3 regions of the Kitasatospora sp. NPDC088346 genome follow, and region 2 is predicted to be linked to each of the others. Evidence: riboswitches for the same ligand, from Rfam matches in the RefSeq annotation. Region 2 holds a riboswitch; each other region holds the start of a gene.
The links. A riboswitch is a leader RNA that binds a small molecule or an ion and turns the genes downstream of it on or off. The one in region 2 is predicted to bind thiamine pyrophosphate.
Positions count from the first base shown of each region.

Region 1 (7,882 bases), on a different contig from region 2:
TCGCGGTACGCCTCGGGGTCGTGCACCAGCACCGTCCGGCCGAGCCGGAGCACCGGGCGGCGGCGGGTGGCGCTGAGCAGGGCGAACAGCACGGGACGGCTGTGCAGGTAGACCCGGCGGTCCAGCCGGCGGGCGGTGGCGGCGCTCATCGCGGGCCCAGCTTCCCGGCGCACAGCCGGGCCGCGGCGGCCCGGTCGGGTTTGCGGGAGCGGCCTGCGAGCGGGACGTCGGCGAACAGCAGGGCGTCCGGGCGGGCGCTGCCCATCCGCTCCAGCGGGGCCTGCAGCGCGGCGCGCAGCCGGCGGTGGTCGGTGCCGGGCTGCGGCTGGACCAGCGCGACCAGCCGCTCGTCGCCGTCCCCGGCCGGGACGCCGACCAGCACGGCCAGGTCCACGCCGGGCAGGTGGAGCGAGGGCTCGTACAGGCCCGGGTAGACGTTCTCGGCCCGGCGCAGCACCATGTCCTTGCAGCGGCCGGCCAGGACGATCCGGCCGTCGGCGGTGAGCCGGGCGCGGTCCCCGGTGCGGACCCAGGGGTCGGGCTGTTCGCCCAGGTAGCGGTCCCGGGCGCCGGGGCCGCCGAGCAGCAGCTCGCCGGCCGCGGTCAGCCGGGTGGCGACGCCGGGCAGGGGGTGCCCGAGCAGGTCGCCGTCCCCGGTGAACGCGGACTTCTCGGACTCCTCCACGGCCGCCGCCGGGAACAGCTCGGTGAGCGCGTACACCCCCCAGGCCTCGCTCGCGCCCAGCCGCTTGACCCGGGCGAGGAGTTCCGCGCTCGCCGGCGCCGATCCCGTCCACACCCGGCCGGTGAAGGCGCCGACCCCGCGCAGCTGGGGCGGGGTCAGATAGGTCTCGTCCGGGCGCAGCCGGGCCAGCTGGCGGCCCAGCACCTTCGGCGAGCGGGCCGGCAGGGCGACCGTGGCACCGGCGGCCAGCGCGGGCACCAGGACGAAGAAGGTGCCGCCGAGCACGGCGGCGCCGGGCCGCGGGCGGACCAGCCCGTCCACGGTGCGCATCCCCGCGGCCAGTCCGGCGCGGGTGTGCACCACGGCGCGCGGGGCGGAGGTGGTGCCGGAGGTGAAGACGATCACGGCGTCCCCGTCGCCGTCGTACCCGGGCGGCGGGGTGCCGCCCATGGCCAGCGCGGGCGCGCAGCCGGGCCGCCGCGGGCCGACGGTGGCGACCGGGCCGAGCTCGGCCAGCGGCGGCAGCGCCAGGTGGGCCCGGCGGGCGAGCGGCCGGGCCCAGCTGGCCACCGCCTGGGCGGCGGCGTCGGCCAGGACCAGCGCGGGCCGGGCCAGTGCCAGCCGGGCGAGCAGCACCTCCGGCCCGGCCTGCGGGTCGAGGACGGCGGCCCGCAGGCCGAGCCGGTGCGCGGCCAGCATCACGGCGAGTGCGCGCGGCCCCGGCCGGACGGCCACGCCCAGGGTGTCCCCGGGCCGCAGGCCGTACCGGTGGTGCAGCGCGGCGGCGTAGCCGTCGGCCAGGTCGGCGAGTTCGCCGCAGCGGGCCCCGACGGCGACCGCTCCGCCGCGGGTGCAGCCGAGCACGGCGGGGCGGTCGGCGCCGCGGCGCAGGGTGCGTTCGAGCCGGTCGAGCACGGTGGTGTGCCTCCTCAGCGGGGGTCGACGCCGCGCGCGCCGGCGCCGCGCTCCAGGTACCAGCGGGCGGTGCCGAGCACGCCGTAGGCGCGGATCCGGCGGGTGGAGTTCTGCACCACCATGTCCCGGCGGTGCACGATCGCCGTGGTGTGCCGCCGGACGCCGTTGATGAACGCCCGGTCGGTCGGCGACGGGCGGCGGGGCATGCCGCCCACCGCCCGGTACAGCTCGGCGGTGATCGCCATGTTGTTGCCCGCGTGCATCCGGTACGGGACCAGGTAGCCGTGCCGGCGGCGGTGCGCCGGGCGGATCCGGCCGAAGGCGGCGCCGAGGGTGACCAGGACCCGGAAGACGGCGCGGCCGAGCGGGCCGTGCTCGTCGGGCCGGGCGGTGATGTGCCCGCAGACCAGACCGCCGGAGGCGAGCATCCCGGCCCGGGCCGCGGCCGTCCAGCCGGGCTGCGGCAGGCAGTCGGCGTCGGTGCGGGCCAGGAGGGCGGCGCCGTGCGCGATGGCGTACCGGAAGCCGGTGTCGACGGCGCACCCGACGCCCTTCTCCGGTTCGACCAGGACCAGGACCGGGAACGGGGCCCGTTCGGCGAAGGCCCGGACCGCCGCCACGGTGCCGTCGGCGGAGCCGTTGTCGACCACCAGCAGCGTGAAGTCCCGGTCCCGCTGGGCCGCCAGCGCCCGCAGCGCGCCCCCGATCCTGGCCTCCTCCTGGTAGGCCGGGATCACCACCCACAGCTCGGTCACGACACCTCCCAGACCATCGTCATCAGGCTGACCCCGCCGCCGAGCCCGACCAGCAGCACCCGGTCGCCCGGCGCCAGCTCCGGCCGGATCCGCTCCAGCTGGACGCCCAGCGTGGCGCTGGCCAGGTTGCCCAGGCCGTCGACGGTGACCACCAGCTTCTCGGCCGGCACGCCGGTCAGCTCCACGAAGCGCTCCAGGTACGGCAGCGTCACCTGGTGCACCAGCACCCGGGCGTACGCGTCCCAGCCGAGGCCGGTCCGGGCCGCCACCCGGGTCAGGATGTCGCCGCCGATCTTCTCGAAGACGCCGCGCAACTCCTTGCCGCCGCCCCGGAAGTAGCTGTACTGGTCCCCGCGCGGATGCCGCGAGCCGCCGCCCGGGATGCCGCCGACCTCCCAGTGCTCGGAGGCGGTCTCGGTCTCGACGTCCAGGATGCCGCCGCGCCGCACCGGCTCCACGACCACGGCCGCACCCGCGTCGCCGAAGGTGTAGCCGGCGAAGCCCGCGCGGAACTCGGCCAGGCCGCCCGGGTCGCGCCGCATCGCCCGGCTGGGCGTCTCGCCGGTCACCACGAGGGCCCGGCGGGCCCGGCCGGCCAGGATCATCGCGCGGGCGGTGTCGATGCCGTTCAGGAAGCTGTTGCAGGCGTTGGAGACGTCGAACGCGTGTGCCCGGGAGCCGAGTTCGGCCTGCACCAGGTGGGCCGTGGCGGGCTCGCAGACGTCCCGGGTGGCCGAGGCGAACAGCAGCAGGTCGACGTCCAGTGGGTCGAGCCCCGCGCCGGCCAGCGCCCGGCGGGCCGCGCCCAGGGCCAGCGTGGAGGCGTACTCGCCGTCGGCGGCGAACCGCCGGGTCCGGATGCCGGTGGCCTTCTCGAACATCCCGTCCGGCAGCTGGAGGCCGCTGCCGCCCGCCACCTCGTCCTGGAGCTGCTGCGAGGTCAGCACCCGTTCGGGCAGGCACGCGCCCACGGCAGTGATGCCGACCCGCGGTATGTGGAGGTCCATGGCCGACATCCTGGCCGGTCACGGCGGTGGCGGACCTGAGTACCCGTACTCATCAGTGACGGGCGACCGACCCCGGTCATGACATCCGTCATGCGCTTTCCCGCACAGTCGACACTGCCGCAGGACCCCGGCCGGAAACGAGACTTGAGACATCGCAGAGAGCGACCGGGACGAACGGGGAACGGGACCATGGCCACCATCACCACCAGCGCGAAGACCGAGCAGAACACCTCCGGCGCGGCCGCCGCCCTCCGGCCGCTGGCCGTCGACGTGGCGGTGCCGCTCGGCGTCTACTACGCGGCGCACTCGCTGTTCGGCCTGGGGCTGGTCGCCTCGCTGACCGTCTCCAGCGCCGTCCCGGTCGTGCGCACCGTCGCCGGGCTGCTCCGGGACCGTTCGGTCAACAGCCTGGCCCTGGTGATGCTGGTGGTGAACGTGGCCGGCATCGCGCTGTCCGCCGTCGCCGGCGACCCGCGGCTGATGGTCGCCAAGGACGGCGCGATCAGCAGCGTGATCGGCGGCTCGATGATCGTCACCGCGCTGCTCGGCCGCCCGTTGATGACGGCCGGCCTGCGGCCCTTCCTGGTCAAGGGCGACGCCGCCCGGTCCGCCGCCTGGGACCGGCTGATGGCCGGCTCGGCCGCTTTCCGCCGCGACGAGCGCAACTTCTCGCTGGCCTGGGGCGCCGTGCTGGTCACCGAGTGCGCGGCCAAGGTGGTGCTGGCCTACACCGTGCCGGTGGAGACCATGGTCTGGCTGGGCACCGTCCTGCTGGTCGCGGCGATCGGCCTCGGTGTCCTGGTCGGCAACGTCTTCGCGGAGCGGATGGCCGAGCGGGTCACCGCCGAGACCGTCTGACCGCCTCGCCCGGCCCGCCCAGCCGGCCGGCCCGCCCCGCGCCGCGCCCGCCCGTCACCCCGACGGGCGGGCGCTCCCGCGTCAGGCCTCCTGCACCGGGATCGGCAGGCTGACCGGCTTACCGTCGGCCGGCTTCCCGGCGGCGGGCTTCCCGTCGGTCGGCTGCCGGCCGTCGGCCGGGGCCTTGGGCGCGTTCATGGCGCCCAGCAGCTGCCGGGCCAGGCCCAGCCCGGTGCCGCCCATGGTCAGCGCCTTGGCGAACATGTCCGACATCCCGTCCGCGCCGTTCAGCAGCACCATGTGCTCGACGTTGCCGAAGGCCTCCGCGCCGGCCCGTACGATCTCCGGCCAGTTCTCGGCCAACTGCTGCGCCACGACGGCTTCCTGGTTCTCCGCGAGGGCCGCCGCCCGGGCCTTGATGGCCTCCGCCTCGGCCAGACCGAGGGCCCGGGCCGCCTCCGCCTGCGCCAGGCCCCTCGCCTCCGCGGAGGCCGCCTCCGCCAGGCCGGTCGCCTTGGTCGCCTCGGCCGCCGCCAGACCGCGGGCCCTGGTCGCCTCGGCCTCCGCGGTGGCCGCCACCTTCACCCGGTTCGCCTCGGCGCCCGCCTTCAGCTCGGTCTCCCGCGCCAGGGCCTCGGCCGCCGAGATCCGGGCGTCACGGTCCGCCTCGGCCTTCGTCCTGGTCTCGTACGCACGGGCGTCGGCCGGCTTGCGGACGTCCGCCTGCAGCTGCTGCTCCTTGCGGTGCGCCTCCAGCTCGGCGACCTTGGTCTCCTGGACCACGACCTCCTGCCGGGCGGCGGCCTGCGCCAGCGGTCCCGCCTGCATCGCCCGGGCCGTCGCGGTCTCCATCTCGGCCTGGTAACCGGCTTGCTGGATACCGGAGTTGCGGGTCGCCTCGGCCTTGCGGGCGAACGCCTCCTGCTCCGCCTCGGTGGCCCGGCGGTCCGCCTCGGCGGCCGCGATCCGGGCGTCCCGCTGGACGGCGGCCGCGTGCGGGGCGGCCAGGTTGGTGATGTACCCGGTCGGGTCCAGGATCTCCTGGATCTGCAGCGAGTCGATGATCAGGCCGAGCTTCTCCATCTCGGAACCGGACGCGGCCCTGGTCTCCCCGGTCAGCCGCTCCCGGTCCCGGATCATGTCCTCCACGGTCAACCCGCCGACGATCGACCGCAGATGGCCCGCGAACACGTTGTGCACCCGCTGGCCCATCATCTTCTGCTGGTCCAGGAAACGCCGGGCGGCATTGGCGATCGACACCGTGTCGTCGCCCACCTTGAAGATCACAACACCCTTGACGTGCACCGGAATACCCTGCGACGTCACGCACTCGACGTCCAGCTCGGCCTCGTTCAGATCCAGCGACAGCTTGCGCACCACCTGCACGCCCGGCACCACGAAGGTGCCCCGGCCGGTGACGATCCGGAATCCCAGCCCGTCGGCGAGACCCTCGGTGCGGTGCGTCGAGCCCGAGATGACCAGCGCCTCGTTCGGCTCCGCCACCCGCCACATCAGTTTGAACAGCACGATCAGAACGACGATGGAGGCCGCCACGGCCCCCGCGATGCCGATGAGCATCGGCTTTCCCCCTTCGGAGCGCACCGGCTCCGTGGCTGCGCTCTGATGTGCAGGACGGCGCGGAACGCGGTGGCAGCAGCAGATTCTTCGCCTGCCGTGATCCTTTGGGAAGCCTCAGGTGTCCTGAAAGCGCATCAGGGGCGTCAAGATTGCGTCAAGACGGTCGAACGCGCCGAGGTGTCAGCCGTACGCCGGCGCGACGTAGACCGTGCGCGGCGGCTGGTACTCCAACACCACCACCCGCGTCCCCGGCGCCAACGGCTCGCCCGGTACCGCGAGGTGGGCGAGGAACGCCTCCGCCCCCTGCCGCTCGGGCACCTGGATCAGCACCTCGCCGACCAGGCCGGCCCCGACCCTGCCCGTCACCCGCCCCGTCAGCCCCACCATCCGGCCAGTCTGCCACCCGGTCCGCTGTCCGGAACCCGTCTGGACCTGGGCGGACCGGCCCGCTACGGTGTTGGACGTCTTACGCAGGCAAACCGTCTGCGGACACGGGAGCTCGGAGCACCGGGCTGAGAGGGCGCTGAACGGTCACGTCGAGGACGTGCCGACCGCTGCGCCGACCGCAGGAACCTGGACCGGATAATGCCGGCGTAGGGAGTAGAAGGTCAGATGACCGTCTTTGATGCACAGCAGAAGTCTGCCCGCGGCACGGCCGCCCCGGTCAGCAGCGCCGCCACCGGCTACCCGACCCCGGCCTGGCGCAAGGCCTACCTGGAAGGGTCCCGGCCCGACCTGCGGGTCCCGTACCGCGAGGTCCACCTCACCAACGGCCGCACCGTCCCGCTCTACGACACCTCCGGCCCGTACACCGACGCGGACTACCAGCCCGACGTGCGCCGCGGCCTGCCGGCGCTGCGCGACGCGTGGATCCGCCAGCGCGGCGACGTCGAGGAGTACGACGGCCGCGAGGCCCGCCCCGAGGACGACGGGATCAAGCACACCGCGCCGCGCGGCGGGAACCTCCGCAACCTCGACGCGGTCTTCCCCGGACGGCCGCGCCGCCCGCTGCGCGGCCGCGCCGGCGCCGCGGTCACCCAACTCGCGTACGCCAGGCAGGGCGTGATCACCCCCGAGATGGAGTTCGTGGCCCTGCGCGAGGGGCTGGAGCCGGACTTCGTGCGCGACGAGGTGGCCCGCGGCCGCGCCGTCATCCCGGTCAACGTGAACCACCCCGAGGTGGAGCCGGCCATCATCGGCACCAACTTCCTGGTGAAGATCAACGCGAACATCGGCAACTCCGCGGTCACCTCCTCCATCGAGGAGGAGGTGGAGAAGATGACCTGGGCCACCCGCTGGGGCGCCGACACCGTCATGGACCTCTCCACCGGCCGCAACATCCACACCACCCGCGAGTGGATCCTGCGCAACTCCCCCGTGCCGATCGGCACCGTGCCGCTCTACCAGGCCCTGGAGAAGGTCGACGGCAAGGCCGAGGACCTCAGCTGGGAGGTCTACCGCGACACCGTCGTCGAGCAGTGCGAGCAGGGCGTCGACTACATGACCGTCCACGCCGGCGTGCTGCTGCGGTACGTCCCGCTCACCGCCCGCCGCAAGACCGGCATCGTCTCGCGCGGCGGCTCGATCATGGCGGCCTGGTGCCTGGCGCACCACCAGGAGAACTTCCTCTACACCAACTTCGAGGAACTCTGCGACATCCTCGCCGCCTACGACGTCACCTTCTCGCTCGGCGACGGCCTGCGGCCCGGCTCCATCGCGGACGCCAACGACGACGCCCAGTTCTCCGAGCTCCAGACGCTCGGCGAGCTCGGCCGGATCGCCCGGGACCGCAACGTCCAGGTGATGATCGAGGGCCCGGGCCACGTCCCGATGAACAAGATCCGCGAGAACATGGACCTCCAGCGGGAGATCTGCGACGAGGCCCCGTTCTACACCCTCGGCCCGCTCACCACCGACGTCGCGCCCGGCTACGACCACATCACCTCGGGCATCGGCGCGGCGATGATCGCCTGGTGGGGCACCGCGATGCTCTGCTACGTCACCCCCAAGGAACACCTCGGCCTGCCCAACCGGGACGACGTGAAGACCGGCGTCATCACCTACAAGATCGCCGCCCACGCGGC
Region 1 is NZ_JBIURH010000034.1:4,671-12,552, reverse strand. It holds gene ACIOFR_RS30785 (cytochrome P450) at 1-149, opposite strand, end outside; gene ACIOFR_RS30780 (class I adenylate-forming enzyme family protein) at 146-1,600, opposite strand; gene ACIOFR_RS30775 (glycosyltransferase family 2 protein) at 1,615-2,355, opposite strand; gene ACIOFR_RS30770 (3-oxoacyl-ACP synthase III family protein) at 2,352-3,362, opposite strand; gene ACIOFR_RS30765 (VC0807 family protein) at 3,552-4,220, shown strand; gene ACIOFR_RS30760 (flotillin family protein) at 4,302-5,798, opposite strand; gene ACIOFR_RS30755 (hypothetical protein) at 5,979-6,185, opposite strand; TPP riboswitch at 6,280-6,415, shown strand; gene thiC (phosphomethylpyrimidine synthase ThiC) at 6,411-7,882, shown strand, end outside.
Region 1: linked by a shared signal. The riboswitch ahead of thiC (phosphomethylpyrimidine synthase ThiC) and the one ahead of thiO (glycine oxidase ThiO) in region 2 are both predicted to bind thiamine pyrophosphate.

Region 2 (7,882 bases):
GGCCGACCGGCGGGGTTTCTGGGAGGAGCGCGGCTACCACAACCGGGCCGACCCGTGGGCCGAGCAGCGCTACTCCTACCAGGAGGAGCCCGGCGACGGCCCGCTGCGGTAGGGCCCCGGCGGGCCCCGCCGCACGACCCGGGCCCCCGTCCGGTCGACCTAGAACAGCGAGAAGTTGATCGTCACGACGCTGTTCTGCGGCCGGGGCTGCCCGGCCTGCGGGCTCTGCGAGGCCACCTTGCCGGTGCCGAACAGGTTGAGGCCGGAGGTCTGCACCTTGAACCCGGCGTCGGCGAGCGCCTTGGCCGCCGCGTCCTTGTCCAGACCGACCACGTTCGGCACCGGGACCATGCCCTTGCTGACCACCAGCGCGACCGGGGAACCGACCGCCAGCTGCTCGCCCGCGCCGGGCGAGGCGCTGACCACCGCGCCCTTGGCCACCGTGTCGTCGAAGGACTCCGTCACCGTGCCGGGCGTCAGCCGGGCGTCCGTCAGCGCCTTGCGGGCGGTCTCCAGCGGCTTGCCGGCCAGCTCCGGGACGGGGATCCGCTCCGGGCCCTTGGAGAGCCTGACCTTCACCGAGTCGCTCTTGCGCAGCTTCTGCCCCACCCCGGGATCGGTGGAGATCACCTGCCCGGCCTTGACCGACTCGCTGAACTCCTCGGTGTAGGTGCCGTGCAGCCCGGAGTGGTCCAGCGCCGCCTGGGCCTGCGACTGGCTCTGCCCGAGCACGCTCGGCACCGTCGCGTAGACCGCGCTGGACAGCACCCAGGTGGTGCCGCCGACGAGCACGAGCAGCACGGCGGCCACGGCCGCCCAGATGAACGGCTTGCGCGAGCGCGGCGCGCGCTCCGGTCCCACCGCGCGCAGCTGCATCGTCCGGTGCCCGGGGGCCTCGTCGACCGGCGGGCGAGGCGGCAGCAGGTCCGGCGGGACCTCCAGCACGCTGGTCCGCTCGACCGGCGGGGTGATCACCGAGGTGACGTCGCCGGTCGAGTACTGCGGGGTGAGCCGGGAGGAGGCCGGCGGCTCGGCGTCCAGCTGGGTCTGGCTCAGGCCGCGGCGGACCCGCTGGAGGGTGGCCAGCAGCTCCACCGCGTCCCACGGCCGGGCCTGCGGGTCGCGCGCGGTGGCGGCGGCGACTATCGCGTCCAGCTCGGGGCCGACGGCCGGCGCCGACAGCGACGGCGCCGGGACGCTCTCGTGCAGGTGCATGTACATCACCTGGGCCGGGTTGTCACCGGTGTGCGGCTTGGCACCGGTGAGCAGCTCGTACAGCAGGATGCCGGCCGCGTAGACGTCCACCCGCTGGTCGGTCGGGTCCTGGCGGATCTGCTCCGGCGCCAGGTACGACACGGTGCCGAGCACGGTGCCGGCCTCGGTGGTGCTGGTGACCGCGCCGTCGGTGCCGGAGAGCAGCCGGACCAGGCCGAAGTCGGCGACCTTGACCATGCCGCCCTCGGTGATCAGCACGTTCTCCGGCTTGATGTCCCGGTGCACCAGGCCCGCCCGGTGCGCCGCGCCGAGGGCGGCCAGGATCGGTTCCATGACGTCCAGCGCGGCCCGCACCGACAGGGCGCCGCGGTCGCGCAGCACGTCCCGCAGGTTGCTGCCGGGCACGTACTCCATGGCGAGGAACACCGCCTGGCCGTCGGCGCCCTGGTCGAAGACGTTCACCACGTTCGGGTGCGCGAGCCGGGCGATCGCCTTGGCCTCGCGGATGAAACGGTCGGTGAAGTCGTTGTCGCCGACCAGCGACTCGTGCATGACCTTGAGCGCGACCACCCGGTCCAGCCGGGTGTCCAGGCCGCGGTAGACGGTGGCCATGCCGCCCGCGGCGATCCGCTGCTCGACCCGGTACCGGCCGTCGAGCAGGGCTCCGATGAGGGGGTCGCGCAGCGTCATGTCCACCAGAGGAGTGTAGGGGCGAAGGCCCCGGCGGTGGCCGGTGGCCTGCCCGTCGGGAGCAGTCTGTGCCGAAGTTGAGACCAGGTCAGAACGCCGGGTGCTCCCGGGTGTCCAGTTCGGCCCGTCCGGCCATGGCCGAGGAGGCCTCAGCGTGGAACCGGCGCGGGATCCGGCCGGCCCGGTGGGCGAGGCGGCCGGCCTCGACCCCGCGGCGCATCGCGTCGGCCATCAGCACCGGGTCCTGCGCCCGGGTCACGGCGGAGGCCAGCATCACCGCGGCGCAGCCCAGCTCCATCGCCAGGGCCGCGTCGGAGGCGGTGCCGGCACCCGCGTCCAGCACCACCGGGACGCCGGCGCTCTCGACGATCAACTGGAAGTTGTGCGGGTTGCGGATGCCCAGGCCGGAGCCGATCGGCGAGCCCAGCGGCATGATCGCGGCGCAGCCGACGTCCTCCAGCTTGCGGGCCAGCACCGGGTCGTCGTTGGTGTACGGGAGCACCGTGAAGCCGTCGTCGACCAGGGTCTCGGCGGCGTCCAGCAGCTCGATCGGGTCGGGCAGCAGGGTGCGCTCGTCGGCGATCACCTCCAGCTTCACCCAGTCGGTGCCGAGCGCCTCGCGGGCGAGCCGGGCGGTCAGCACGGCCTCCCCGGCGGTGAAGCAGCCGGCCGTGTTGGGCAGCACCCGGATGCCGTTGCGGGTGAGCACGTCGAGCACCGAGCCCCGGGTGCCGGGGTCGACCCGGCGCATGGCCACGGTGGTCAGCTCGGTGCCGGAGACCAGCAGGGCCTGCTCCAGCACCTCCAGGCTCGGGGCGCCGCCGGTGCCCATGATCAACCGGGAGGAGAAGGTCGTCCCGGCGATGGTGAGGGTGTCCGCGTCCGTGTCCGGCGCGGGGCCGGTGCCGGTGTCCGGTGCGAGGCGGGTGTCGGTCATCGCGCTCAGCCCCCCTGGACCGCGGTGAGGATCTCCACCCGGTCGCCGGCGCTGAGCACCGTCTCGCCCCAGGAACCGCGCGGCACCACGGCCTCGTTGAGCGCCGCCGCCACGCCCGAGGGCGCCTTGCTCAGCTGCGCCACCACCTCGGCCAGCGTGGTCGCGGCGGGCAGCTCGCGGGGCTCGCCGTTGACGGTGAGCGGGATCTGGTTCATGACGTGACCTCTGCGGTGAAGCGGCTGGGGGAGAAGGGGGCGGCGAGCCCGGGCACGGTCCCGGTCGCCAGGTGGTCGGCGATCAGGTCGGCGGTGACCGGGGTGAGCAGGACGCCGTTGCGGTAGTGGCCGGTCGCCGCGGTGAGGCCGGGCAGCGCGGTCGGGCCGAGCAGCGGGGCGTTGTCCGGGGAGCCGGGCCGCAGCCCGGCGCCGGTCTCCACCAGCGGCAGCTCGGTGATGCCGGGGATCAGCTCGTGCGCGTCGCGCAGCAGCTCGTACACCCCGCCCGCGGTGACGGTGGTGTCGTGGCCCAGCTCCTCGCTGGTCGCCCCGATCACCAGCTCGCCGTCGGCCCGCGGCACCAGGTAGATGTGCTGCCCGCGCACCACCGCCCGCACGTTGCGGGACAGGAACGGCGCGTACGCCGGCGGGATCCGCAGCCGCAGCACCTGGCCCTTGACCGGGCGGACGGCCGGCAGCACGCCGTCCGGCAGGCCGGGCAGCAGGTGGCTGCGGCAGCCGGCGGCCAGCACCAGCTGCCCGGCGGTCAGCCGGGTGCCGTCGGCCAGCCGGACGCCGGTGGCCCGGCCGTCCGTGACCAGCAGCTCGGCGGCCTCGGCACGGTGCAGGACGACGCCCTCGCGGGCGCAGGCGGCGAGCAGGGCCCGCGACAGCCGCCGCCCGTCCACCTGGTGATCGCCCGTCACCTGGAGGCCGCCGCGCACGCCGGGGGCCAGCATCGGTTCCAGCCGGCGGCACTCGCGGCCGGTCAGCCAGTGCGACTCCAGGCCGAGCCGCTGGTGGAAGGCGAGCAGCTCGCGCAGCTCCGCCCGGTCGTCGGAGTCCAGCGCCACCGCCAGCGTGCCGGTCTGCCGGTACCCGGTGTCCAGGCCGGTGGACTCGGTGAGTTCGGCCGCGAACGCGGCGTACCGCTCGTTGGAGGCCATGCCCAGGCGCAGCAGCGGCTCCTCGCCGTACTGGAGCTCCGTGACGGGGGCCAGCATCCCGGCCGCGACCTGGGCCGCGCCGCCGCCCGGGGCCGGGTCGAGCACGGTGACCGCGAGACCGCGCTGCGCGGTGCGCCAGGCGACGCCGAGGCCGATGATGCCGCCGCCGACGACCAGGACGTCAGGTGTCCGTGCCAAAGTCGATACTCCCTTCGCCGGCATGACCCGGATCAGGTTCGGACGGTCGCGGGCCGCCTCAGCCCGCCTCTCAGCCCGGTGCGCCGGGCTCCCGTGTGTGGTGTCCGTCCACCATAACGCCGGGCGCGGCCCGGCCCGAAGGCGCGTACACGGCGTGGACGCGCGGTCGCTACGCTGGCCCGGTGGTCGAACTGAAGCGAACCGGACGGGTGGTCGTGGTCGGGGCCGGCATGGCGGGCGCGCAGGCCGCGCTGGGCCTGCGCCGCGGGGGCTGGGAGGGCCGGATCTCGTTGCTCGGCGACGAGCCGCACCGCCCGTACGACCGGCCGCCGCTGTCCAAGAACGTGCTGCTCGGCAAGGCCGACGACACCACCTTCGAGATCGACTGGGACCACCTCGGCGTCGAGCTGCTCCCCGGACGCCGGGCCCTCGCCGTGACCCCCGGGGTGCTGCGCACCGACGGCGGCGACCTCCCGTACGAGGCGCTGGTGGTCGCCACCGGCGCCGCGCCGCGGCCACTGCCCGGGGCGCCCGGCGCCCGCCTGCTGCGCACCGTCGACGACGCGCTGGCGCTGCGCGAACGGCTGCGCCCCGGCGTGCGGCTGGTGCTGGTCGGAGCCGGCTGGATCGGTGCGGAGACCGCCACGGTGGCCCGGCAGCTGGGCTGCGAGGTGACGGTGGTCGAGGCCGGGCCGGCGCCGCTGCCCGGTGCGCTGCCCGAGCCGCTCGGCGAGGCGATGGCCGGCTGGTACGCCGCCGCCGGGGTGGCGCTGCGCTGCGGCACCGGGGTGCTGGCCGCCGAGCCCGGCGCCGTGGTGCTCACCGACGGCACTCGGCTGCCCGCCGACGAGGTGCTGGTGGGGATCGGCGCCCGGCCCGCCACCGGCTGGCTGGAGGGCTCCGGCGTGGAGCTGGACGCGGCCGGGTCGGTCCTGGTGGACGAGCGGCTGCGCACCTCCGCCCCCGGCGTGTGGGCGGCGGGGGACTGCGTCTCCTACCCCTCGGCCCGCTCGGGCACCCGGCTGGCCGTCCAGCACTGGGACCACGCGTTGCAGTCCGGTACGGCGGCGGCCGCCTCGATCCTGGGCGCGGACGCGCCGTACGACCCGGTGCCGTACTTCTGGTCCGAGCAGTTCGGACGGATGGTGCAGTACGCGGGCCGGCACGCCGGAGCGGACGAGCTGCTCCACCGCGGTTCGCCCGATGAGCCGTCCTGGACGGTGCTGTGGCTGCGTCAGGGCGCCCTGGTCGCGGCCCTGTCGGTGGACCGGCCGCGCGACCTCAACCAGGCGCGGCGGCTGATCGACCGGGCTGCGGTGCTGGACCGGGCGCTCGCCGCCGATCCGGCCGTCCAGCTCAAGGCGGCGGTGGCCTGACCGGACGGCAGGTGCGCGGGGGTCGCCGGAGGTGGCAGTCTGGGGGCGTGAGCAAGATTGATCCCAAGATTGATGCCCTTGTCCCTGCGTGGCTCTACCTGCCCGACATCTCGGAGCTGTGGGGTGTGCAGATCACCGAGGTCCGGGACCAGGTGAGGAACCGGACCCTGCTGGCCGTCCGCCGCGGCGAGAACAACTCGCTCCAGGTGCCCGCCGCCTTCATCGAGCCGGACGGACCGGTCAAGCACCTGGTCGGCACCCTCACGGTGCTGCGCGACTGCGGGCTCGACGACGAGGAGATCCTCGAGTGGATGTTCACCGAGGACCCGTCGCTCCCCGGCAGCCCGATCCAGGCGCTGCGGGAGAACCGGGGCACCGAGGTGAAGCGCCGCGCCCAGGCCATGCTGCTGTGACGGTCGACGCCCGGGCCGCGTTGGAGGACGCCCGGCTGTACCTGTGCACCGACGCCCGCCGGGAGCAGGGCGACCTGCCCGAGTTCCTGGACGCGGTGCTGGCCGGCGGCGTGGACGTCGTCCAGCTGCGGGACAAGGGGCTGGAGGCCAGACAGGAGCTGGAGTACCTGGAGGTCTTCGCCGACGCCGCCCGCCGGCACGGCAAGCTCTTCGCGGTCAACGACCGGGCCGACGTGGCCCACGCGGCCGGTCCCCAGGTGCTGCACCTGGGGCAGGACGACCTGCCCGTCCCGGCCGCCCGCGCGGTCCTCGGCCCGGACGTGCTGATCGGCCGGTCCTGCCACGCCGAGTCCGAGGTGGACACCGCGCTGGTCGAGCCGGGGGTGGACTACTTCTGCACCGGGCCGGTCTGGCCCACCCCGACCAAGCCCGGCCGGCACGCGCCCGGCCTCGGCCTGGTGTCGTACGCCGCGGGGCGGCCGACCGACCGGCCGTGGTTCGCGATCGGCGGCATCGACCTGGGCAACCTGGACCAGGTGCTGGCGGCGGGCGCCCGACGGGTGGTCGTGGTCCGCGCCGTCACGGCGGCCGAGGACCCGGGTGCGGCGGCGGCCGAGCTGGCCCGCCGGATCCGCGCGGCCGTCTGACCGCCTCCCGGGTGCGGGCGCCCCGGCCCGGGGCGCCCGCGCGGGCTCAGTGGCTGCGGACGGTGGCCGCCTCGGCGAGGGCCCGCAGCACCCGGCGGGCCGGGCCGGCGCTGAGCGGGGCGGTCTCCAGTGCGGCCATCGAGTCCCGCATCAGCGTGTCGATCCGCTGCTCCACCAGGTCCGCGGCGCCGCTGCGCTCGACCAGCGAGCGCAGCACCGGGACCTCGTCGGCGGTCAGGTCGGGCGCGCCGAGCCGCTCGTCCAGGTGCCGGGCGTCGGCGGGCGACAGACCGCGCATGGCGTGCGCGACCAGCAGGGTCCGCTTGCCCTCGCGCAGGTCGTCACCGGCCGGCTTGCCGGTGACGGACGGGTCGCCGAAGACGCCGAGCAGGTCGTCCCGCAGCTGGAACGCCTCGCCGAGCGGAAGGCCGAAGGCCGCGTAGGCGGCGACCAGTTCGGGACCGGCCCCGGCCAGCACGGCGCCCACCTGGAGCGGGCGCTCGATGGTGTACTTCGCGGACTTGTAGTGCAGCACGGTCTGGGCGCGGTCCAGCGCTCCGGCGTCGGCGGAGTCCCCGGCGACCGGCTCCAGCACGTCGAGGTACTGGCCGAGCATGACCTCGGTGCGCATCAGGTCGAACGACGGCTTGGCCGCCCGGACGGCGGCGGGGTCGAGCCCGCAGTCGTTGAACAGCTCGTCGCACCAGATCAGCAGCAGGTCACCGAGCAGGACGGCGGCCGAGGCCCCGTACTGTTCGCGGTCGCCGCGCCAGCCGCTGGTGCGGTGCAGGGCCTCGAAGCGGCGGTGGACGGAGGGCAGGCCGCGGCGGGTGTCGCTGCGGTCCATCAGGTCGTCGTGGACCAGGGCGCTCGCCTGGAGCAGTTCGAGTGCGGCCGCCGCCCGGGTGATTCCCGGGGCATCGGCATGGCCGCCGGCGCCGCGCCAGCCCCAGTAGCAGAAGGCGGGACGCAGCCGCTTGCCGCCGTCCAGCAGGAAGTCGCGCAGGGCGTCGGAGACCGGACCGAGCTGCGGGGAGATGCCGGCGAGCAGGGCCGTGCGGCCGTCCATGAACTCGGCGAGGGCCGCGTTGACGCGTTCGCGCACGGCTTCCGCGTCGATGGGGTGGGTGGGCAGACCGGTGGGCGAACGCACGGGAGACTCCGGATCGATTGGCTGACAATCAGACTATCGGGGTGTTTGGAAGGCTTCTCACCGCCACGGATCGGACGTCTCGACAGGTGTC
Region 2 is NZ_JBIURH010000001.1:528,353-536,234, forward strand. It holds gene ACIOFR_RS02360 (sulfite oxidase-like oxidoreductase) at 1-112, shown strand, start outside; gene pknB (Stk1 family PASTA domain-containing Ser/Thr kinase) at 160-1,905, opposite strand; gene ACIOFR_RS02370 (thiazole synthase) at 1,994-2,842, opposite strand; gene thiS (sulfur carrier protein ThiS) at 2,848-3,057, opposite strand; gene thiO (glycine oxidase ThiO) at 3,054-4,226, opposite strand; TPP riboswitch at 4,195-4,307, opposite strand; gene ACIOFR_RS02385 (NAD(P)/FAD-dependent oxidoreductase) at 4,385-5,578, shown strand; gene ACIOFR_RS02390 (Rv2175c family DNA-binding protein) at 5,626-5,991, shown strand; gene thiE (thiamine phosphate synthase) at 5,988-6,638, shown strand; gene ACIOFR_RS02400 (polyprenyl synthetase family protein) at 6,685-7,791, opposite strand.

Region 3 (7,882 bases), on a different contig from region 2:
CGTCGCCGTGGGTCTGCCAGCGGACCAGTACCGCGCCCGCGTCCCCGTCCTGCTCCGGTTCGGCGAGCCGGACGAGCGGCCGGGCATACCGGCAGGAATTGCTGAGCAGTTCCGACAGGATCAGCACAGCATCGTCAATCACCGAATCCGGTATCTCCCGATCGCCCAGATCGCGCCGCAACCGCCGTCGCGCCACGCCCACGCTCGCCGGACCGTGCGGCACTGCCAGGGTCGATGAAGCCGGCTCGGCCTTCTCAGGCACAGAACGCGCCACCATCAACGCCACCCCCGGACCTCCTTCGCTTCTGCCGAGGGATGGATGCCCCCTGGGAATGCGTCGGAAACGACCGTTCACCGATCCCTGACGGCCATTTCCGGGCTCGCAACTCACGGTGCTCGAAAGGTGATTAGATGCTCACGTTGTGTTGTGGGAGAGGAGGAATTACACCCCTTTCCACACTTCGCGCCCCCTGTGCGCCCCAATGCGCCCACAGGGTCCCGAGAACGGCGCGCGGCCGGGTCAACCGCGCCCCCAGGACAGGCCCTAGCGACCCAGCTGCTCCAGCACCTGGCGCGGCCGGTTGGTGATCAGCGCCTCCACCCCGAGCCGCACGCACAGCTCGACGTCGGCGGGCTCGTCCACCGTCCACACGTGCACCCGGTGCCCGGCCCGCCGCAGCGCCGTCACCAGACCGGGGTCGCGCCGCACCAGGTCGATCCCGGGCCCCGCGATCCGGGCCCCGCCGGGCAACGAGCCGATCCGCCCCAGCAGCGGCAGCCGCCGCTCCAGCAGGTACACCGTCGGCACGGCCGGCGCCGCCCGGCGGACCCGGTGCAGCGCCAGTTCCGAGAAGCTCATGATCCGCACCGTGGACCCGGCGGGGTCGGCCGACCCGTTAGGCAGCAGGCCGAAGCGGTCCAGCGTCCGCAGCAGTTCGGCCTCCACCCGCCCGGCGTACCGGGTCGGGTGCTTGGTCTCGATCGCCAGCTCGATCCGGCGACCGCTGTCGGCCACCAGCTCCAGCAGCCGGTCCAGCGTCAGCACGGAGGCGGGCCTCGGGTCCTGCGGCGACTTCCAGGAGCCGAAGTCCAGCTCGCCGAGCTGGGCGAGCGTCATCGCCGACACCGTGCCGCTGCCGTTCGAGGTGCGCCGCACCGTCCGGTCGTGGACGCAGACCAGCTCGCCGTCGGAGGTCAGCCGGACGTCGCACTCCAGCCCGTCCGCGCCCTCCTCGATCGCCCGCCGGTAGGCCTCCTCGGTGTGCTCGGGCAGCGCCGCGGACGAACCGCGGTGGGCGATCACCCGGACGGAGGTGCGGTCGGGCGGGCCGGCGGAGGCCGCGGCGGAGTCGAGGGGCTGGGTGTCCACGACGATCACCCTACGCGGGCCACAATGGCCGAAAGCCACCGCCACGGGGAACGTGCGGTGAACAGGTCCCCGGTGACGGCGGCTCGGTGGCGGTCCCGGACCGGTGACGGCTACCCCGGTTGCGGCGACCCCGTGGAGGCCGCCGACCGTTGCCGGCCTCAGACCGGCCGGCGGACCAGCGTGGTCGCCCAGGTGGCCAGCGCGGCGGCCAGGAACGCGAACAGCGAGGCCGAGGTCCACGGCTGCGCCTCGAAGCCCACCGCTGACTGCAGGTCCTGCCAGAAGCCGGTCCACCAGCCGGCCACCGGGGTCGGCGCGATGAACTGGTAGGTGGCGAAGCCCACCGCCCACGGCAGCAGCATCAGCGGCCGGGCCGGGGCGTCCTGCTCCAGGTTCCAGCCGCCGCGGCCGGCGCCGAAGAAGTAGTCGACCGCGAGCACCGCGAAGAGCGGCACGAACACCGCGCCGATCAGGTAGAGGAAGTTGGTGTAGCCCTCGCTGAGCTCGTGGATCCACAGGGCGAGGCCGGTCACCAGGGTGCCGATGCCGACGGTCAGCACCCGGCGGTCGATCCGAGGGAAGAGGTTCTGCACCGACATGGCCGTCGAGTACACGTTCGCGAACGACTGGTCGGTCTCCCGCAGGACCAGGACCAGCAGGAACACCCAGCCCGCCGTCACCCCGGTGAACGAGTCGAAGATCTTCGCGCTGTCGCCGTCCTGCTGGAGCAGGGCGATCAGGCCCAGCACGTAGCACCAGACCTGGGCCACCGTGTAGCCGGAGAAGGTGCCCCAGAACGAGGCGCCCGGGGTCCGCGAGTGCCGGGTGTAGTCCGCGGCCAGGGGGACGAACGAGATGGACACCGCGATCACCGCGTCCGTCGCGGTCAGGAAGCCGTCCCAGTTGCCCGCGCCCGGGTCGGGGAAGCCCTGCCGGCCCAACTGCACGGTGAAGTAGACCATCGCGACGCCCACCGCGATCGCCACGTACTTGCGCAGCACCGCGATCGAGCCCAGCGGCCAGATCGTCAGCACCGTCGTCAGCGCGCCGGCGAGCAGCACGAACAGCCAGCGCCAGCCCTGCGTCCCGGCCACGTTCTGGGCGCCGCCCGCGATCACGATCAGCTCGAACACGCCCCAGCCGATGCACTGCGCGATGTTCAGCACGGTCGGCAGGTACGACAGTCGCGTCCCGAACAGCCCGCGCAGCACGGCCATCGCCGGTGCGCCGGTCCGGGCGCCGATCAGCGCGGCCACGCCGAGCATCGCGGTCCCGATCACGGTGCCGACCACGATCGCGGTCACCGCGGCGGCGAAGGAGAGCTCGGCGCCCGCCGTCCCGAGCACCGTGGCGGCGCTGGAGAAGCCGATCAGGCTGATCCCGAGGTTGGCCCAGAGCGCGAACTGCGCACGGAAGTCCAGGGTTCTCGGAGGTTCGGTGTCGAGCACCAGGGGCGCCTCGGGACGCTCGGCCACGGCGGTGGCGGACGTCGAGGCAGGGGAAGGCGAAACAGCCGTCATGGCCGATACTCCCTACGCCGGCATTACCCGGACAGGTTCCGGCGGTCTGCGTCCCCTCGACCGTCCATGCCGTGGTACCCATGGCGTACGGTCGAACAGCGCACTCTCAGCCTGGTTGGTCCAAGCTCCCGCGTCGTTTCAGTTTGGAGCGCCAGGCTAACGGGATCGGCGTCGAACGCCAAGGCCGGGCGGGGTGCCGTCCGCATCGCGGGACTTCTCCGCAGCGCGGCCGGACGGCCCCGCCGGGCCCGGTTGTCGGGAGCGCCTAAGCATTCTCATGACTTCTTCAGGGGGCTGCTTACGGCAACTGAATCGGTCGTGCGAAAAACTATGGCCAAGGTCCTGTCAGCTATGGAGGTCGTCCGTGAGCACCGAGCACGAGAGTGGGTCCACCGGGGCGCAGGAGGGTCAGTCCTCCGGCGTTCCAGAGGCGGGTGCTCTGTCGAAGCCGGCCGAGACCGCCCCGGCCGCCCCCGGGTACATCGACGCACCGCCGCCGGTGCTGCCCGCCGCGCCGGCCCCCGCCCCCGCGCCCGGCTACCTGGACGCACCGCCGCCGGCCGCGCCCGCCGGGTTCGCCGCTCCGGCACCCGCCGCTCCGGCCGCGCCGGTGCCCGTGCTCGCCGAGGGCGCGCCGCAGGGCGACCCCAACCCGTACGCCTCCCCGGCGGCCGGGCACCCGCAGGCCGCGCCGCAGCCGCCCGCGGGCGAGCCGCACCACCCGTTCGGCGCCGGGCACCCGCTCGGCGGCTGGGGCACCCCGCCCGGCGGTACGGGCGGTCCCGGCCACCCCGTCGAGTGGGGCACGCCGGCCGTCCCGCCGCCCGGCCCGCGTCGCCGGCGCGGCGGCCTGATCGCCGTGGTCGCGGCCGTCGCCGTGCTGGCCGGCCTGGCCGGCGGCGCGATCGGCGTCTCGCTGACCGACGGCAAGGACGGGTTCGCCGGCTCCACCAGCCGCACCAGCACCACCGTGACGGTCGGCGACAACCAGAAGGCCCTGGACCGGGCCCCCGAGTCGGTCGCCGGCATCGCCGCCAAGGCACTGCCCAGCACCGTCACCATCAAGGCCCAGGGCTCCAGCGAGTCGGGGACGGGCACCGGTTTCGTCTTCGACACCGAGGGCCACATCCTCACCAACAACCACGTGGTCGCCCCGGCGGCCAGCGGCGGCAAGCTGACGGTCAAGTTCTCCGACGGCTCCTCCTACCCCGCCTCCGTGGTCGGCCGGGCCCAGGGCTACGACGTGGCCGTGGTCAAGCTCGACAACCCGCCGAAGGACAAGCTCGTCCCGCTGCCGCTCGGCGACTCCGACAAGACCGCCATCGGCGACGCCACCATCGCGATCGGCGCGCCGTACGGCCTCGAGGGCACCGTCACCACCGGCATCATCAGCGCCAAGGACCGCCCGGTCGCCTCCGGTGACGAGACCGGCTCCCAGGCGTCCTACATGAACGCGCTGCAGACCGACGCCTCGATCAACCCGGGCAACTCCGGCGGGCCGCTGCTCAACGCCTCCGGCCAGGTGATCGGCATCAACTCGGCGATCCAGTCCAACAGCGGCGGCTCCAGCGGCCGGGCCGGCTCGATCGGCCTCGGCTTCGCCATCCCGATCAACCAGGCCAAGTGGGTCGCCGAGACGCTGATCAAGGACGGCAACCCGGTCTACGCGATCCTCGGCGTGCTGCGCAACGACGACTACAAGGGCGACGGCGCCCAGATCCAGACCAAGGACGTCCAGGGCACCCCGGCCGTCACCCCCGGCGGCCCCGCCGACCAGGCCGGCCTCAAGCCGGGCGACGTCATCACCAAGCTCGGCGGCATCTCCATCGACAGCGGTCCGACCCTGGTCAGCGAAATCTGGACGCACAAGCCGGGCGAGAAGGTCGACGTCGAGTACACCCGCGACGGCAAGGCCGCCAAGACCACCGTCACCCTCGGTGAACGCAAGGGCGACAACTGACCCGAGCACCCGAAACGGTGTGCACCGAACCCCCCGGAACCCGTTAGGCTGACCTCCGCCTGGAGAGCTGCCCGAGCGGCCTAAGGGAACAGTCTTGAAAACTGTCGTGCGGTGACCCCGTACCGTGGGTTCGAATCCCACGCTCTCCGCCGCACCCGGCCCCCGATCCGCACCAGCGGTCGGGGGCCGGTCGCCGTTCCGGCCCCGTGGACGAGCCGCCCGGGGATCGGCCGGACGGGTGGATCCCCGCCCAACGTGCCCCGCCCGTACCGTTCCTGACGCACCGCTCGCCGAGAATCGGGCGCCCGGGGCGCGGCCCGGCTGCGACAGGCGACAGGTGACGGACGAGGCGGGGCGGATGACGTCGAGTGCGGTGCGGCGGCCGGGGCCGGTGGCCGGGGTGCCGGCCGGGGCGCCCCGGATGGTCTGGTACGCGGCGTACGCCTCGAACATGCACCTGGCCCGTCTGACCTGTTACCTCGCGGGCGGCCGTCCTGCCGAGGGGGCCCGGACCCTGCCGGGTGCCCGGGACGGGCGGCCGCCGGTCGGGGCGGTGCCGGTGCTGCTGCCGGGGCGGCTGCACTTCGCGCTGGAGTCGCTGGTCTGGGGCGGCGGGATGGGCTTCTACGACCCGTTCGACGACGGCGAGATGCCGGCCCGGGCCTTTCTGCTGCGGGCCGGGCAGTTCGCCGACGTCCTCGCGCAGGAGCGGCGCCGTGCGCCGGGCACCGACCTCGACCTGGGCACCGTCGTCGCCGAGGGACGCGAGCGGCTGGGCCCGGGCCGGTACGAGACGCTGCTCTGCGCCGGGGTGCTGGACGGTCATCCGGTACTGACCTTCACCGCCCCGTGGCGCAGTGCCGAGGCCGAGCTGAACGCGCCCTCGGCGCCGTACCTGCGGGCCGTCGCCACCGGGCTGCGCGAGGGCCACGGCTGGGACGCGGAACGGTCGGCGGCCTATCTGAGCAGCCGTCCGGGGGCGGCGGGGGTGTGGTCGCCGGGCCGGGTGGAGCGGGTGCTGCGGGGAGCCGGCGAGGCCGGGCACTGACCGCGTCCGCCCGGCGGTCCGGCCACCGCCCGGGCTGGTGCCCCGTGGCCGGCCACCGCCCGGGTGGCTGCTACCCGGCTGCTACCACGTGGCCCAGTCGAGGTTCCAGCCGCTCAGCCCGTTGGCCGGGTCGAGCGCCTGCTTGTGGACCGAGCCGCGCACGGTGACCACGTCGCCGACCATGCTGTCGGCGTAGTACCGGCCGGCCGTCGAGTTCGGGTCGCCCGCCGCGGTGTCGACCAGGCCGATGCAGCCGTGGCTGATGTTGGCGCGGCCGACGGCGCCGCCGGCGAGCGGGTTGCCGTGCACGTAGGTGCCGGTGTTGGTGAGGCGCAGGGCGTGCGGCCGTTCGGTGTCGTAGCCGGCGCCCACCAGGCCCGGGACGCCCTCGGAGCGCATCCGCTCCATCCGGCTCATGGCCGAGACCACCATGGTCCCGTTCCAGGAGGGGTTGTTGTTGTCGCCGGCCGTGATCGGGATCTGCTGGTCGGGCTGGCCGGCCTTCTTGACGACCATCTGGTGGGCGCTCGCGTCGACCTCGCTGATCTTGGAGCGTCCGATGGTGAACTCCTCGTCGCGGTCGGTCGCGCCGTACACGCCGGGGGAGAGCTCGACGCTCTTGGTGCGGAAGTGCACCTTGACCTTGGTGTCGGGCTTCCAGAAGGACTCCGGCCGCAGGTCGAGCCGCCGGTCGTCGAACCAGTGGCCCTTGACCACGGTGCCGTCCGAGGCCTCGACGGTGACGGCCTTGGCGGCCGCCTCCTTGTTCTTGACGTCGCCCGCGAAGTTCACCGAGATGATCATGCCGACGCCGAAGGTCTCGCCGGTGACCACGTTGTCCTCGGCCTTGACCGTGCGCTTCGGCGTCAGTGTGGTGAAGGCGCTGGTCGCGGTGGTCGGCAGACCGTGGGCGTCGGCGGCCTCCGCGCTGACCCGGTACGCGGTGCCGACGGCCAGCCCGGCCGCCGGCGCCCAGCCGAGCCCGTCGGGGGTGATCGCGCCGGCGACCGGCGATCCGGCCTGGTCGGTGACGTCCACCTTGGTCAGCTTCCCGCCGGCCACCGCGACCTTGAGTGCGCCCTGCGGCGCCACGTCCACCGTGCCGTTCCCCGGCTCGACCGTGAGCACGGCCGCGGAGGTCTTCGGCGCCCCGCCCGTCGCGCCGCCCGCGGTCCCGCCCGACGCGGCCGTGCTCGCCGGCCCGCCCGGCGAGGTGCCTCCCGCGCCCCCGCACCCCGCGAGCAGGAGCATCCCGCTCAGTGCCGCCAGCAGTGCCGTCCGCCTGGTCATGTGTCCCCCGTCCGGTCGCCCGCGTGTACCGGGCGTCCCCCGTCGTCCCCCGGGGTCCCGTCGACCCCGCAAACATGTACGTGGCGTACGGCGCCGAGGATGCGCCGGTCCCGCCGCTGTTCCCGAACGGTTACCGAACGCCCCCGCCGCGCCCCGGCAGCCCCCCCGCCGCGCCCCGGCAGCCCCCCCGCCGCACCCCGGCAGCCCCCCGCCGCACCCCGGCAGCGCCCCGCCGCGCCCCCGCCGACTCTCCGGCAGGCAGCCTTGCCGCCGTCCCCGCCCGGGGGCAGAGTGCGGAGCGGACGGGTGCGAGGACGCGACCGCGAGGAGCGAGGTCCCCATGGGTGATCTGGTCGAACGGCTGGCGCAGGGGCTGCCCGAGGGCGCCGTGGTGGTGGACCCGGACGTGGTCGCCTCCTACGCCCGCGACATGGCGGGGTTCTGCGCGGCGGGCGTGCCCGCGGTGTTGGTCCTCCCGCGGACCGTGGAACAGGTGCAGCACGTCCTGCGGACGGCGACCGACCTGCGCGTCCCGGTGGTGCCGCAGGGCGCCCGGACCGGTCTGTCCGGCGGGGCCAACGCGGTGGACGGCTGCATCGTCCTGTCGCTGGTGGCGATGGACCGGATCCTGGAGATCGATCCGGTGAACCGGCTCGCGGTGGTCGAGCCGGGCGTGGTCAACGCGGTGCTCTCCC
Region 3 is NZ_JBIURH010000012.1:175,284-183,165, forward strand. It holds gene ACIOFR_RS18700 (ATP-binding protein) at 1-277, opposite strand, end outside; gene ACIOFR_RS18705 (glycerophosphodiester phosphodiesterase) at 545-1,369, opposite strand; gene ACIOFR_RS18710 (purine-cytosine permease family protein) at 1,528-2,889, opposite strand; TPP riboswitch at 2,880-3,031, opposite strand; gene ACIOFR_RS18715 (S1C family serine protease) at 3,254-4,849, shown strand; tRNA gene ACIOFR_RS18720 (tRNA-Ser) at 4,911-4,998, shown strand; gene ACIOFR_RS18725 (histone deacetylase) at 5,208-5,897, shown strand; gene ACIOFR_RS18730 (Ig-like domain-containing protein) at 5,979-7,187, opposite strand; gene ACIOFR_RS18735 (FAD-binding oxidoreductase) at 7,528-7,882, shown strand, end outside.
Region 3: linked by a shared signal. The riboswitch ahead of ACIOFR_RS18710 (purine-cytosine permease family protein) and the one ahead of thiO (glycine oxidase ThiO) in region 2 are both predicted to bind thiamine pyrophosphate.